DNA from 3 places in the Pseudomonas sp. SYWMCR5 genome. Region 1 is predicted to be linked to each of the others. Evidence: predicted binding sites of a transcription regulator. Region 1 holds the regulator's gene; each other region holds the start of a gene.
The links. The regulator sigma-54, encoded in region 1, starts transcription at its own class of promoters, with help from an activator protein. The targets are predictions, from matches to a motif close to ANTGGCATNNANNTTGCTNT.
Positions count from the first base shown of each region.

Region 2: flgB (flagellar basal body rod protein FlgB) is a predicted target of sigma-54. The motif match lies at 1,836-1,855, and genes of this name have one in related genera.
Region 3: nirB (nitrite reductase large subunit NirB) is a predicted target of sigma-54. The motif match lies at 1,806-1,825, and genes of this name have one in related genera.

Region 1 covers NZ_JBXUNH010000004.1:108,314-112,455, reverse strand. Annotated here, with positions in the region: gene lptB (LPS export ABC transporter ATP-binding protein) at 1-659, shown strand, start outside; gene AC2CGW_RS13120 (RNA polymerase factor sigma-54) at 833-2,326, shown strand; gene hpf (ribosome hibernation-promoting factor, HPF/YfiA family) at 2,405-2,713, shown strand; gene ptsN (PTS IIA-like nitrogen regulatory protein PtsN) at 2,726-3,190, shown strand; gene rapZ (RNase adapter RapZ) at 3,193-4,047, shown strand; gene AC2CGW_RS13100 (HPr family phosphocarrier protein) at 4,068-4,142, shown strand, end outside.
Region 2 covers NZ_JBXUNH010000001.1:312,152-316,293, forward strand. Annotated here, with positions in the region: gene flgE (flagellar hook protein FlgE) at 1-203, opposite strand, end outside; gene flgD (flagellar hook assembly protein FlgD) at 234-920, opposite strand; gene flgC (flagellar basal body rod protein FlgC) at 937-1,380, opposite strand; gene flgB (flagellar basal body rod protein FlgB) at 1,383-1,790, opposite strand; gene AC2CGW_RS01370 (autotransporter family protein) at 2,132-4,142, shown strand, end outside.
Region 3 covers NZ_JBXUNH010000001.1:534,299-538,440, forward strand. Annotated here, with positions in the region: gene nirB (nitrite reductase large subunit NirB) at 1-1,652, opposite strand, end outside; gene AC2CGW_RS02420 (bifunctional nitrate reductase/sulfite reductase flavoprotein subunit alpha) at 1,974-4,142, opposite strand, start outside.

The sequences.
Region 1 (4,142 bases):
GCCTGTCGATCGACAGCGGCCAGATCGTCGGCCTGCTCGGCCCCAACGGCGCCGGCAAGACCACCTGCTTCTATATGATCGTGGGGCTGGTCCAGGCCGACCAAGGGCGCGTGCTCATCGACAGCCACGATGTCAGCCACCAACCCATGCATGGCCGGGCCCAGGCAGGCATCGGCTATCTGCCGCAGGAAGCGTCGATCTTCCGCAAGCTGTCGGTCGCCGACAACATCATGGCCATCCTCGAAACGCGCAAGGACCTGGACCGCGATGGACGGCGCAAGGAGTTGGAAAGCCTGCTGCAGGAGTTCCACATCAGCCACATCCGTGACAACCTCGGCATGAGCCTGTCCGGTGGCGAACGCCGCCGCGTCGAAATTGCCCGCGCCCTGGCGACTGCACCGAAGTTCATCCTGCTGGACGAACCCTTCGCTGGCGTCGACCCGATTTCCGTGGGTGATATCAAACAGATCATCCACCATCTGAAGGCCAAGGGCATCGGCGTGCTGATCACCGACCACAACGTGCGCGAAACACTCGACATCTGCGAGACCGCCTACATCGTCAACGATGGTCAACTGATCGCCGAAGGCGACGCCGAGACCATCCTGGCCAACCAGTTGGTCAAGGAAGTCTACCTGGGCCACGAGTTCCGTCTCTGATCCCCGGGACCTGCCTGGAGCATTGGAAAAGCCTGGTGAAACGGGCTTAAGTGTTACAGTGCTCTAGGCAAACGCTACAATTTCAGGCATATAACTTGCTTAAGATTTGGCGCTCCGGCGCCCTGTAGTGGATGGCGCATGCGCGCCGGCGAACAAGGTATTAAGCCCCAGCCATGAAACCATCGCTCGTCCTAAAAATGGGCCAGCAACTGACGATGACCCCGCAGTTGCAACAGGCCATCCGTCTGCTCCAGCTCTCCACCCTGGACCTCCAACAGGAAATCCAGGAAGCGCTGGAGTCCAATCCGATGCTCGAACGTCAGGAAGACGGCGACGACTTCGACAACAGCGATCCGATGGCGGAAAACGGCGAAAGCAAACCTGCCACCGAAGCCCAGGACAACAGCTTCCAGGAAACCACCGTCAGCACGGAAAACCTCGAAGAGGGCGAGTGGAACGAGCGCATCCCCAACGAATTGCCGGTCGACACGGCCTGGGAAGACATCTACCAGACCAGCGCCAGCAGCCTGCCCAGCAACGATGACGACGAGTGGGACTTCACCACGCGCACCTCGGCCGGCGAAAGCTTGCAGAGCCATCTGCTGTGGCAGCTCAACCTGGCACCGATGTCCGACACCGACCGCCTGATCGCTGTAACTCTCATCGACAGCATCAACGATCAGGGCTATCTGGAAGACAGCCTCGAGGAAATCTGCGCCGGATTCGACCCGGAGCTGGACATCGAGCTGGATGAAGTCGAAGCCGTGCTGCACCGCATCCAGCAGTTCGAGCCGGCCGGCGTCGGCGCCCGCAACCTGGGCGAATGCCTGCTGCTGCAACTGCGCCAACTGCCGGCGAGCGTGCCGTGGATGGCCGAGGCCCAGCGCCTGGTCACCGACTACATCGACCTGCTCGGCAGCCGCGACTACAGCCAGCTCATGCGTCGCATGAAGCTCAAGGAAGACGAGCTGCGCCAGGTCATCGAGCTGGTGCAAAGCCTCAATCCGCGCCCGGGCTCGCAGATCGAATCGAGCGAGCCGGAGTACGTGATTCCAGACGTCATCGTGCGCAAGGACAGCGACCGCTGGCTGGTCGAACTGAACCAGGAAGCGGTGCCGCGCCTGCGGGTCAATCCGCAGTATGCAGGCTTCGTCCGCCGTGCCGACACCAGCGCGGACAACACCTTCATGCGCAACCAGTTGCAGGAAGCGCGCTGGTTCATCAAGAGCCTGCAAAGCCGCAACGAGACACTGATGAAAGTGGCGACCCAGATCGTCGAACACCAGCGTGGTTTCCTCGACCACGGCGATGAAGCCATGAAGCCCCTGGTGCTGCATGACATCGCCGAGGCGGTGGGCATGCACGAGTCGACCATTTCGCGGGTCACCACGCAGAAGTACATGCACACTCCCCGTGGCATCTACGAATTGAAATACTTTTTCTCGAGCCATGTGAGCACCGCCGAAGGCGGCGAATGCTCGTCTACGGCGATCCGCGCGATCATCAAGAAACTGGTGGCCGCGGAAAATCAGAAAAAGCCATTGAGTGACAGCAAGATCGCTGGTTTACTGGAGGCACAAGGCATCCAGGTAGCCCGCCGCACCGTCGCCAAGTACCGCGAATCGCTGGGGATTGCCCCATCGAGCGAGCGCAAGCGATTGATGTAGCCCCGGGATGTGCCACAGCGTTTCAGTGGCAGGTGCAATACCTGCCTCTTTATGCACGGGCAACAAAGGAGAAGCTGTATGCAAGTCAACATCAGTGGCCAGCATGTAGAAGTCACCCAACCACTGCGCGAATACGTGCTCGAGAAGCTCGCCCGCGTGGAAGGGCATTTCGACAAGATCACCAATGCAACGGTGATCATGAAGGTCGAGAAGCTGCAGCAGAAGGTTGAAGCAACACTCCAGATTCCCGGCGGCGAAGTGGTCGCCAACGCTGAACACCAAGACATGTATGCCGCGATCGACGCATTGGCTGACAAGCTCGACCGCCAACTGAAAAAACACAAGGAAAAACAGCAAAGCCTGCTGCAAGGTGCAGCTGCCCGCTGATCCCCCTCATCCATGATCCGACTTGAAACCATCCTGACCCCCGGCCGTTCCCTCGTGAACGTGCCGGGCGGCAGCAAGAAGCGCGCCCTGGAAAAGGTCGCCACCCTGATTGCCGAGCAAGTACCTGAGCTTGCGATGCAAGACGTCTTCGAAAAGCTCATCGCTCGCGAAAAACTGGGCTCCACCGGCTTCGGTAATGGCATCGCCATTCCCCACTGCCGTCTGGAAGGTTGTACCGCCCCCGTCAGCGCCCTGCTGCACCTGGACGCACCCATCGACTACGACGCCATCGACGGCGCCCCCGTGGACCTGCTGTTCGTGCTGCTGGTCCCGGAAGCGGCCACCGATGCCCACCTCGAACTGCTGCGCCAGATCGCCAGCATGCTCGATCGCAAGGAAGTCCGTGATCGCCTGCGTGCCGCCGACAGCAGCGAAGCCCTCTACCAGGTAGTCCTGGACGCACAGAACGAGCACTGAACATGCGCCTGATCATCGTCAGCGGCCGGTCCGGCTCCGGCAAGAGCACCGCGCTCGATGTGCTGGAAGACAACGGCTACTACTGCATCGACAACCTGCCCGCCGGGTTGCTGCCGCAGCTGGCGGAAAACGCGCTGATCAACACCGAACTGATGCAACCCAAGGTCGCCGTGTCCATCGATGCGCGCAATCTACCCAGCCATCTGTCGCGCTTCCCCGAATTGCTCGAGGAAGCGCGCGCCCGTCACATCCAGTGTGACGTGCTGTACCTGGACGCCGACGAAGACACGCTGCTCAAGCGGTTCTCCGAAACCCGCCGTCGCCACCCCCTGACCAACGCGGACCGTTCGCTCGCCGAAGCCATCCGCGTCGAAAGTGAGCTGCTCGGCCCCATCGCCGACCTTGCCGACCTCAAGATCGATACCACCAGCCTCAATCTTTACCAACTGCGTGACTCGATCAAGCTGCGTCTGCTTAACCAGCCTGAGCCCGGCACCGCTTTTCTCGTCGAATCCTTCGGTTTCAAGCGCGGCATGCCGGTGGACGCCGACTTGGTGTTCGACGTGCGCTGCCTGCCAAACCCTTACTGGAAACCCGAGCTGCGCGAGCACTCGGGCCTTGAAGCTCCGGTGATCGAGTACCTGGCAGCACAACCGGACGTCGAGGAAATGTTCCAGGACATCTCCAGCTATCTGCTTAAATGGCTACCGCGCTTTGCCGCCAGCAACCGCGCCTATGTCACCATCGCCATCGGCTGCACCGGCGGACACCACCGCTCTGTCTATATCACCGAGCGCCTCGGACAACTGCTGCAGCAAACCCTGAAAAACGTCCAGGTCCGTCACCGCGACCTCTAACCCACAGGATCCACCCCACGATGCCCGCCCGCGAAATCACCATCATCAACAAGCTGGGCCTGCACGCCCGGGCGGCAGCCAAGTTCGTCGGCGTG
Region 2 (4,142 bases), on a different contig from region 1:
TGCTGCGACACGGCCGCCAGGCGCACACCGTTACCGACCTGGTTCTGGCCCACGCCCAGGCGGTTGGCGCCGGCGTAGACGTCGGCGAACTCGGCACGCGACGACTTGAAACCGGTGGTATTGACGTTGGCGATGTTGTTGCCGGTAACGTCGAGTTGCTTGTTGGCTGCGTAGAGACCGCTAAGGCCGATATTGAAAGACATGCATTGCTCCTTCTGCCGAACAGGCCGGCCTTAGATTCCGATGGTTTGTACTTTGGAGATGCCGACCTTGCCGATACCGGCCAGGTTGAGCATCATCTCGCCGCCAGTGCCACCCACGGTGACACTGGTGACGGTGGCTGGCAGCAGCGTGTACATCTCCTGAGCCTTGCCATCGACGGTGGTCGTCGCGGTAAAGGTGTAGTTGCCTGCAGCGACCTTCTCGCCCTTGTCGTTGGTGCCATCCCAGATGAAGTCGGCAGTGCCCTTCTTCTGTTCGCCCAACTGGATGGTCTTGACGACGTTGCCATCCTTGTCCTTGATCGTGACCTTGCCGCTCTCGATGTTCTGCGGCACCACGACCTGACCATTGAAGCTCTTGGTCGGATCGACCAACGCCTTGTCGTTCTGCACGATCACCGAGCGGCCGACCAGCGACGACGCCTGCAGCGCCTGGGACGAACCCAGCGAACCGGTAATGGCGTTGACCGACTCGTTGAGGGTCTGGATACCCTCCAGGCTGCTGAACTGCGCAAGCTGGGCAACGAACTCACCGTTGTCCTGCGGATCGAGCGGGTTCTGGTGCTGCATCTGGGTGACCAGCAACTGCAAGAAGGCATCCTTGCCGAGCGCGTTCTTGTCGGTCGGCTCGCTGGCTGGCTTCTTGGTGCCGTTGCTCACACCGGAATTGGCGAGCACATCATTAACATTGACTGCCATGCTTTGCGCTCCTCAATCACTGACCCAGGGTCAGCACCTTCTGCATCATGGTCTTGGCGGTGTTCATCAGCTCGGCGTTGGTCTGGAACGCACGGCTGGCGGAGATCATGTCAGCCATCTCCTCGACCACGTTGACGTTCGGGTAGTAGACGTAGCCGTCCTTGTTCGCCGCCGGATGATTGGGCTCGTAGCGGGCTTCCAGGTTGCTCTGGTCCTCGATGATCCCCTTGACCTGCACACCCTGGCCGGCCTGGCCCTGGTCGTCGAACAGCGACTGACCGGCGCCGTTCTGGGCCTGTTCGAAGGTGGTGGCGAACACCGGGTGGCGCGCGCGGTAGGTCTGGTCGATGCTCGAGGAAACGGTCTCGGCGTTGGCGATGTTCGAGGCGACGGTGTTAAGGCGCGTGTTCTGCGCGCTCATGCCGCTACCGGCGATGTTGAAGACACTGGCAAGGGACATGGTCACTCTCCACGCAGGGCCGATACCAGCCCTTTGAATTTACTGTTGAGCAAGGTGAAGCTGGCCTGGAAGTCGATCGCGTTCTGCGCATAGTTCGACTGCTCGATCTGTGCATCCACGGTGTTCTGGTCGATCGACGGCTGCATCGGCGTGCGGTACTTGAGACTGTCGTCGCCCATGGCCAGGCCTTCGGCCTCGATGTGGTGGCCGTTGGTGCGGGTCAGCGAAATACGCCCATTGCTTTGTTTGTCTGCCTCGGCGGCAAGCACCGAGGAGAAGTCCATGTCACGCGCCTTGTAGTTGGGCGTGTCGGCGTTGGCGATGTTGTTGGCCAGCACCTCGGCGCGCTGGGCGCGGAAACCCAGTGCCTTTTCATGGATGCCGAGGGCCTTGTCGAAGCTGATGCTCATGTCGGGGAACCTTCGAAGGTTGACCAGCGTTGCGTTGGCCAAGCTATAGCAAGGCCTGTGCCAACAGCCGCAACCCCAGCAATACCGGGCATCATCTGCATCCGCGAGCAACGGCAATGCCAGAAAAGCGGCAAAGTGCTTCCGCTTGATGGCGAGTGAGCGGCAATTGCCGAGCGGCAAAAGCGGCAATCCAAAAAATTGACGTCAACAGGACAGTGTTATTTTGCCATCACTGCGAGTAGCATTCGCGACCGCGCAGAGATGTGGCATGAGGCCACTGGTTACGGTTTCAGGCACAGCATGGATGCGCACTGTCCCTATTGCCTTCCAAGGAAGAAACCGTGTCCCCGCTGACCTACCGCAAGACCCTACTTGCCCTGGCAATTGCCACCAGCGCCCTGCCCGCCCATGGCCAGACCATCCAACTGACCGATGCCGGCTTCACCTCCAGCCACCAGAGCTACGCGAACGGCCTCGAGTTCGGCGGCAGCTTCACCAATATTTCCCGCAGCGCGATCGTGCTCGACGACGCCAACGTACAGGGCGACCTGACCTTCAACAGCCCGATCAACGACAACGACCGCACCACCGTGGACATGGTCAATCGCAGCGACGCCCTCACCGTGCGCAACAGTCATGTGACCGGCGACCTGATGAACCAGGCCTTCGTCAGGAGCACCAGCCTCGATGGCAACGCGCTGAAAATCAGCAATACCACGGTTGATGGCAACCTGATCAACCAAGGCACGCTCCAGGCCGGCACCGGTATCGGCATCATCAACCGGCGGGAGGCCTACGGCATCAACCTGGCCAGCGCCAACGGCCAGTCGACCTTGATCAAGGGCGACCTGGTCAACGCCCAGAACGCCAAGGTCCGCGCCTATGGCTACAACGCGATCACCCTCAACCTGGCCGGCGCCACCGTGCAGGGCAAGATCGTCAACCGCGGCGCCATCGAAAGCAGCGGCCCCAATGCCATCAGCGTCAACGCCACGTCGCGCGGCGGCGCCACCGGCATGCCAACCCGCCTGGACAGCATCGAAAACTACGGCAATATCGTCGCCAGCGACACGAACAGCCAGGCCATCGCGCTCGATGGCGCAACCCTGACCAGTAGCCTGGGGCGGCACATCGACAACCGTGGCTCGATCTACGCCTTGAGCGGCACCGGCATTCGCATCGGCGATGTCGCATTCGACGGCCCCGGCCAGCAACCCTGGTATCGCGACCACGGCGACCTGAACATCTTCAACAGCGGCATCATCATGGCCCAGGTCGCCATCGACGCCAGCCACAGCAATCGGCCGGTCGAGCTCATCCTGCGCGAGGGCAGCCAGATCACCGGCATGCTCGACGGGCTGAGCAACATCGAGGTCGAAGGTAACAGCGAGTTCCAGGCCCACTACCTGCCCCACAGCACCCCGGACATCCGCCTCAAGCCCGGCGGCTGGATCGAAGTCGGCAACCTGGGTGACGACACCCGCGCAACCCTGGCACTGACCGCTGCCCGCACCGCGATCGACGGCAACCTGTCGATCGCCGGCAACTCGGCGCTGGGCCTGGAATTGTCCAGCGAAACCGACCCGAGCGTGGCAGTACTCAAGGTCAGCGGCACCAGCAAGTTCGAACAAGGCTCGCGCATCGCCCTGCACGCCGACGAAGAGGACTTCCAGCCGTCCGGATCGCGCTACCTGCTGGTCGAGGCCGGCCAGGTACAGCTGGTGGACACCGCCGGCCACAACCTTGACCCCAACGGCATCCAGGTCACCAGTACCTCGGCACTGCTGCGCGTGCAGAGCAGCGCGGTGGAAGACAACAAAGTCTACGCACAGGTTACGACCAAACCGGTGGAAGAAGTCACCGAGATCGTCAAGGAAAGCGGCGGCAACGACAATGCCCAGGGTGCCATCGGCAACGCGATCGGTAACGGCCTGCTGGCTCAGTTGCCCAAAGGCGACCCGCTGCTGGCCTACGCCGCCAACGCCGACCAGGCCCAGGTCGCCAGACTGGCTCGCCAGCTGACCCCGGAGGTCAACGGCGGCGCGCGCCAGGCAGCCACCGGAGCCCAGCGCATGATCGGCAACGCCATCAGCAGCCGCGCCAGCAACCTGCGTGGCGCCTCGTCGGGGGAAGGCTTCAGCCAGGCCGGCGTATGGGTTCAATCGCTGTACAGCGACGCCACCCAGAGCACCCGTGACGGCGTGGCAGGTTACAACGCCTACAGTCGCGGCATTGCCGTCGGTGCCGATGGCAAGCTCAACGACCAGCTCACCCTGGGCCTGGCGTACAGCTTCCTGGACACTGACGTCAATGGCAGCAGTGGTAACAAGACGTCGGTCGAGAGCCATGCCT
Region 3 (4,142 bases), on a different contig from region 1:
ACCAGCGAGGGGTCCATGATCGGCTGGTTCCAGCACGAGGCGAGGATCGAACCCACGGTCGGCTTGCAGATGTCGCAACCGACATGGCCCTTGCCGTGGCGCTCGAGCAGCTCGTTGAAGGTTCGAATCCCCTCGACGCGCACCAATGCATACAGCTCCTGGCGGGTATAGGCAAAGTGCTCGCACAGGCTCTTGTCGACCGTCACGCCACGCGCGGTCAGTTCGTGCTCGAACACCTGCTTGAGCAGCGCCGCACAGCCACCACAGCCGCTGGCCGCCTTGGTGCAGCCCTTGACCGCCGCCAGGTCCGCGCAGCCACTGTCGATGGCCGCGCAGATCGCGCCCTTGCTGACGTTGTGGCAGGAGCAGATGGTCGCGCTGTCGGGCAGGGCATCGGCGCCCAGCGTCGGCGCGCCGCCGCTCTGCGGCAGGATCAGCGCCGCCGGATCCTGCGGCAGGGCGATGCCGTTTTGCACGTACTGCAGCAGCGTGTCGTAGTAGCTGTTGTCGCCGACCAGCACCGCGCCGATCACCCGCTTGCCGCTGGCGTCGACCACCAGGCGGCGGTAGCTGGCGTTGGCCTCGTCGATGTATCGGTAGCTGCGGGCGCCTGGAGTGGCGCCGTGGGCGTCGCCGATGGAGCCGACATCGACCCCCAGCAGCTTGAGCTTGGTCGACATGTCGGCACCGCTGAACTCGGCACTGGCCTCGCCGACCAGCAGCGCAGCGAGGTTGCGCGCCATGCTGTAGCCGGGCGCGACCAGCCCGAACACGCTGCCGTTCCACGACGCACACTCGCCGATGGCGAAGATCCGTGGATCGCTGGAACGGCAGTTGCCGTCGATGACCACGCCGCCGCGCGGCGCGATCTCCAGCTCGCAGGCACGCCCCAGGGCGTCACGCGGACGGATACCGGCAGAGAACACGATCAGGTCGGTTTCCAGGTACTCACCACCATCGAAATTCATGCGGTGGCGATACTCTTCTCCCGGGTCGATCGACTGGGTGGCGCGAGACAGATGCACGCCGACACCCAGCGCTTCGATCTGCGCACGCAAGGCCGCGCCTCCTTCATGATCGAGCTGCACCGGCATCAGCCGTGGCGCGAACTCCACGACATGAGCCTCCAGCCCCAGCGACTTGAGCGCATTGGCAGCCTCAAGGCCCAGCAGCCCACCGCCGACCACCACGCCACGCCGGGCCCCGGCAGCCGAGGCGCGGATGTCGTCAAGATCGTCGAGGGTGCGGTAGACCAAGCAGGCCGTGCCCGTGGAGCCTTCGATCGGCGGTACGAACGGGTAGGAGCCGGTGGCAAGGATCAGTTGGTCATAACCGTAGCGCCCCTGGGCGGTGACCACCTCGCCCAGCGTGCGGTCGATCTCCAGCACAGCTTCGTGCAGGTGCAGGTGCACGCCGTGCTGGGCATAGAAGTCGGGCTCGCACATAGCTAGTGTCTCGGCGCTGCTGCCGGCGAAGTATTCCGACAAGTGCACACGGTCGTAGGCGCGCTGGCGCTCCTCGCCGAACACACGCAGCTCGAAGCGCGCCAGGGCACCACGTTCGATCAGTTGCTCGACCAGGTGATGACCGACCATGCCGTTGCCGACAATGACCAGTCGCTCTCGTTGTCCGCCGTTCGCTGTTGCCTTCATAGCCGATCCTCGATCACGGTGTGCGGGGCGTGCCCGCGGCAAAGACAAAAAAAGGCGCCTGGAGCCGAAGCTCCAGGCGCCTTTGCCTGTACTCATCAGTGTGAGGCCCCTGTTGATCGCCGTTGATCAGTGGGGCTGTGTTGTAAACCGTTGAAAGCAGGGAGCGTGCCAAGGTCGGAATGGGTGCTGGCGCTGTCGCGTTGCAAGCCCGCTCCTGCGGGGTATGCAGCGTTGCGCGACCTGTGGCAGCGGGCGTGTCCGGCGACAGCGCCGCACGCGGCAACGCCTCAAGCCGGTGCACCCCTCCCCATCCCGGTGCACTCAATACACATCGCGTCGATAACGCTTGTTCTTGCCCAACCCCTCGACATAAGCCGCTGCCGCCTCGGCGCTCATCCGCCCGTGCTCGGCCACGACCTGGCGCAACGCAGCATCGACATCCTTGGCCATGCGCTGGGCATCGCCGCAGATGTAGAAGTACGCCCCTGCCTCCAGCCACTGCCACAGCTCGGCGCCCTGTTCGAGCATGCGCTGCTGCACGTACAGCTTCTCGGCCTGGTCACGCGAGAACGCCGTGCTCAGGCGCAGATGACCGCTGGCCTCCCAGGCCTGCAACTGCTCGCGGTAATAGAAATCGAAGGCAGCATGCTGCTCACCGAAGAACAGCCAGTTGCCGCCGGTCGCACCGCGGGCTTCGCGCTCTTCGAGAAAGGCTCGGAACGGCGCGATACCCGTGCCAGGGCCGACCATGATGAGCGGTGTAGCATCGTCGTCCGGCAGTCGGAAATGCCGCGCGACCTGCGGGAAGATCGCCACCTCCAGCGCTTCGGCGCGCTCGGCGAGGAAGCTTGAACTCACACCCTTTCGCTGGCCATAGCGCACGGTTGAAACGGTCAGGTGCACCTGCTGTGGATGGGCCTTGGGGCTGGAGCTGATCGAGTACATGCGTGGCTGCAAGGGTTTGAGCAGGGTCAGCCAGTGCTCCAGCGACAGTTGCGGCGCGAATGCCGCGAGCACATCGGCCAACTGCCGCCCCCACAGCCACTCCTTGAGTTCGGCCTTGTGCTCGGGCAGCAGCAGCCGACGCAGTTCACCTGCCTGCGGCGCCTGGCTGAAGGCGGCAAGCTGTTGCGACGTGACCCGGGCGATCTCCAGATGCCGCTCCATCGCCTCGGCCAACGGCATCGTCGGCAAGTCGGGCAGTTGCACGCACGTCTGGCCATCGAGCCCCATCAGGCCGAGCAGCTCCTGGACCAGCGCCGGGCAGTTGCGCGGCCAGACACCCAGCGCATCGCCTGCCTCGTAGACCAGCCCGGTGCCTTGCAGGTCGAACACCACCTGGCGTGTCTCCTTGGTCGCTCCGGGCGCATTGAGCACACGGTTCTCGATGATGGGAGCCAGGCAGGGTTGCTGCTTGCCGAACACCCGCGCCGGCGGGGCTATGACGGGTGCTTCGGCCGTCGGCCCGAGCAGCGGCAGCAACGCCTGCAGCCAGGCGGCGAACGATGGGTCGAAGTCCGGTTCGCAATCGACCCGATCGAGCAGACGTCGGCCGCCCAGTTCAGCCAGGCGCTGGTCGAGCTTGCGGCCAAAGCCGCAGAACTGGTCGTAGCTGGAGTCACCCAGCGCCAGCACGGCGAAGGGCAGTGCCGCACACTGCGCCCCCTCCTCGCCCTGCAGCGCCTGCCAGAACGCCGAAGCGCAGTCAGGCGCATCGCCGTCACCAAAGGTGCTGGTGATCAGCAGCACGCTGGCGGCGCCACGCAATTGGCCGGGGCTGACTGCATCCATGCAGCTCAGCTCGACCGCCAGGCCCGCTTCGCGCAGATGGGCCGCACAGCGCTCGGCCAGCACCTCGCCATTGCCGGTCTGCGAGGCCCACAGCACCCGATGCCGGGCGACCTCGGCCATGGCGACCGGCGCCACCACCGGCTGGGCGAACAGGCCGGCGATCAAGCCATCGACGAACAGCCGACTGGCGGGCGCCAGCGGCGCACCGGGCGGCAGGCTGGGCACACCCGGTGTACGCGCCTGCCCAAGGCCGAGCAGGAAGCCCTGCAGGTAATGACGCTCCTCGTCAGCCAGGACGGGGGCCGGCAGGCTGTCCAGGCCGAGCAGGCGAGACAGGGTGTCGGTGGGCATGGTGGCAGGCTCCGTAGGGATCGCGCAGGGCAGCTCGAGTGCCTCGATGCGTTCGCCTGCAACCCGCTCCAGGGTCACGGCGCAATGCTTGAAGGCCGGTTGTAGGGAAGTTGGATCGACCGCGTCGCAGGTCACGGCGTTGATCGCCAGTTGCTCGCCATACAGGTCGTTCCAGTGAAAAGGGGCAAAGCAGTTGCCGACCAGCACCCGCTCGCTGATGCGTGCCGGCAGCACGGCCTGGCCGCGGCGCGAGCGAATCGCCACCTGGTCCTTGTCGGCGATGCCCAGGCGTCGGGCGTCCTGCGGATTAATCTCGACGAAGGGACCGGGCTCGAGCTTGTTCAGGCT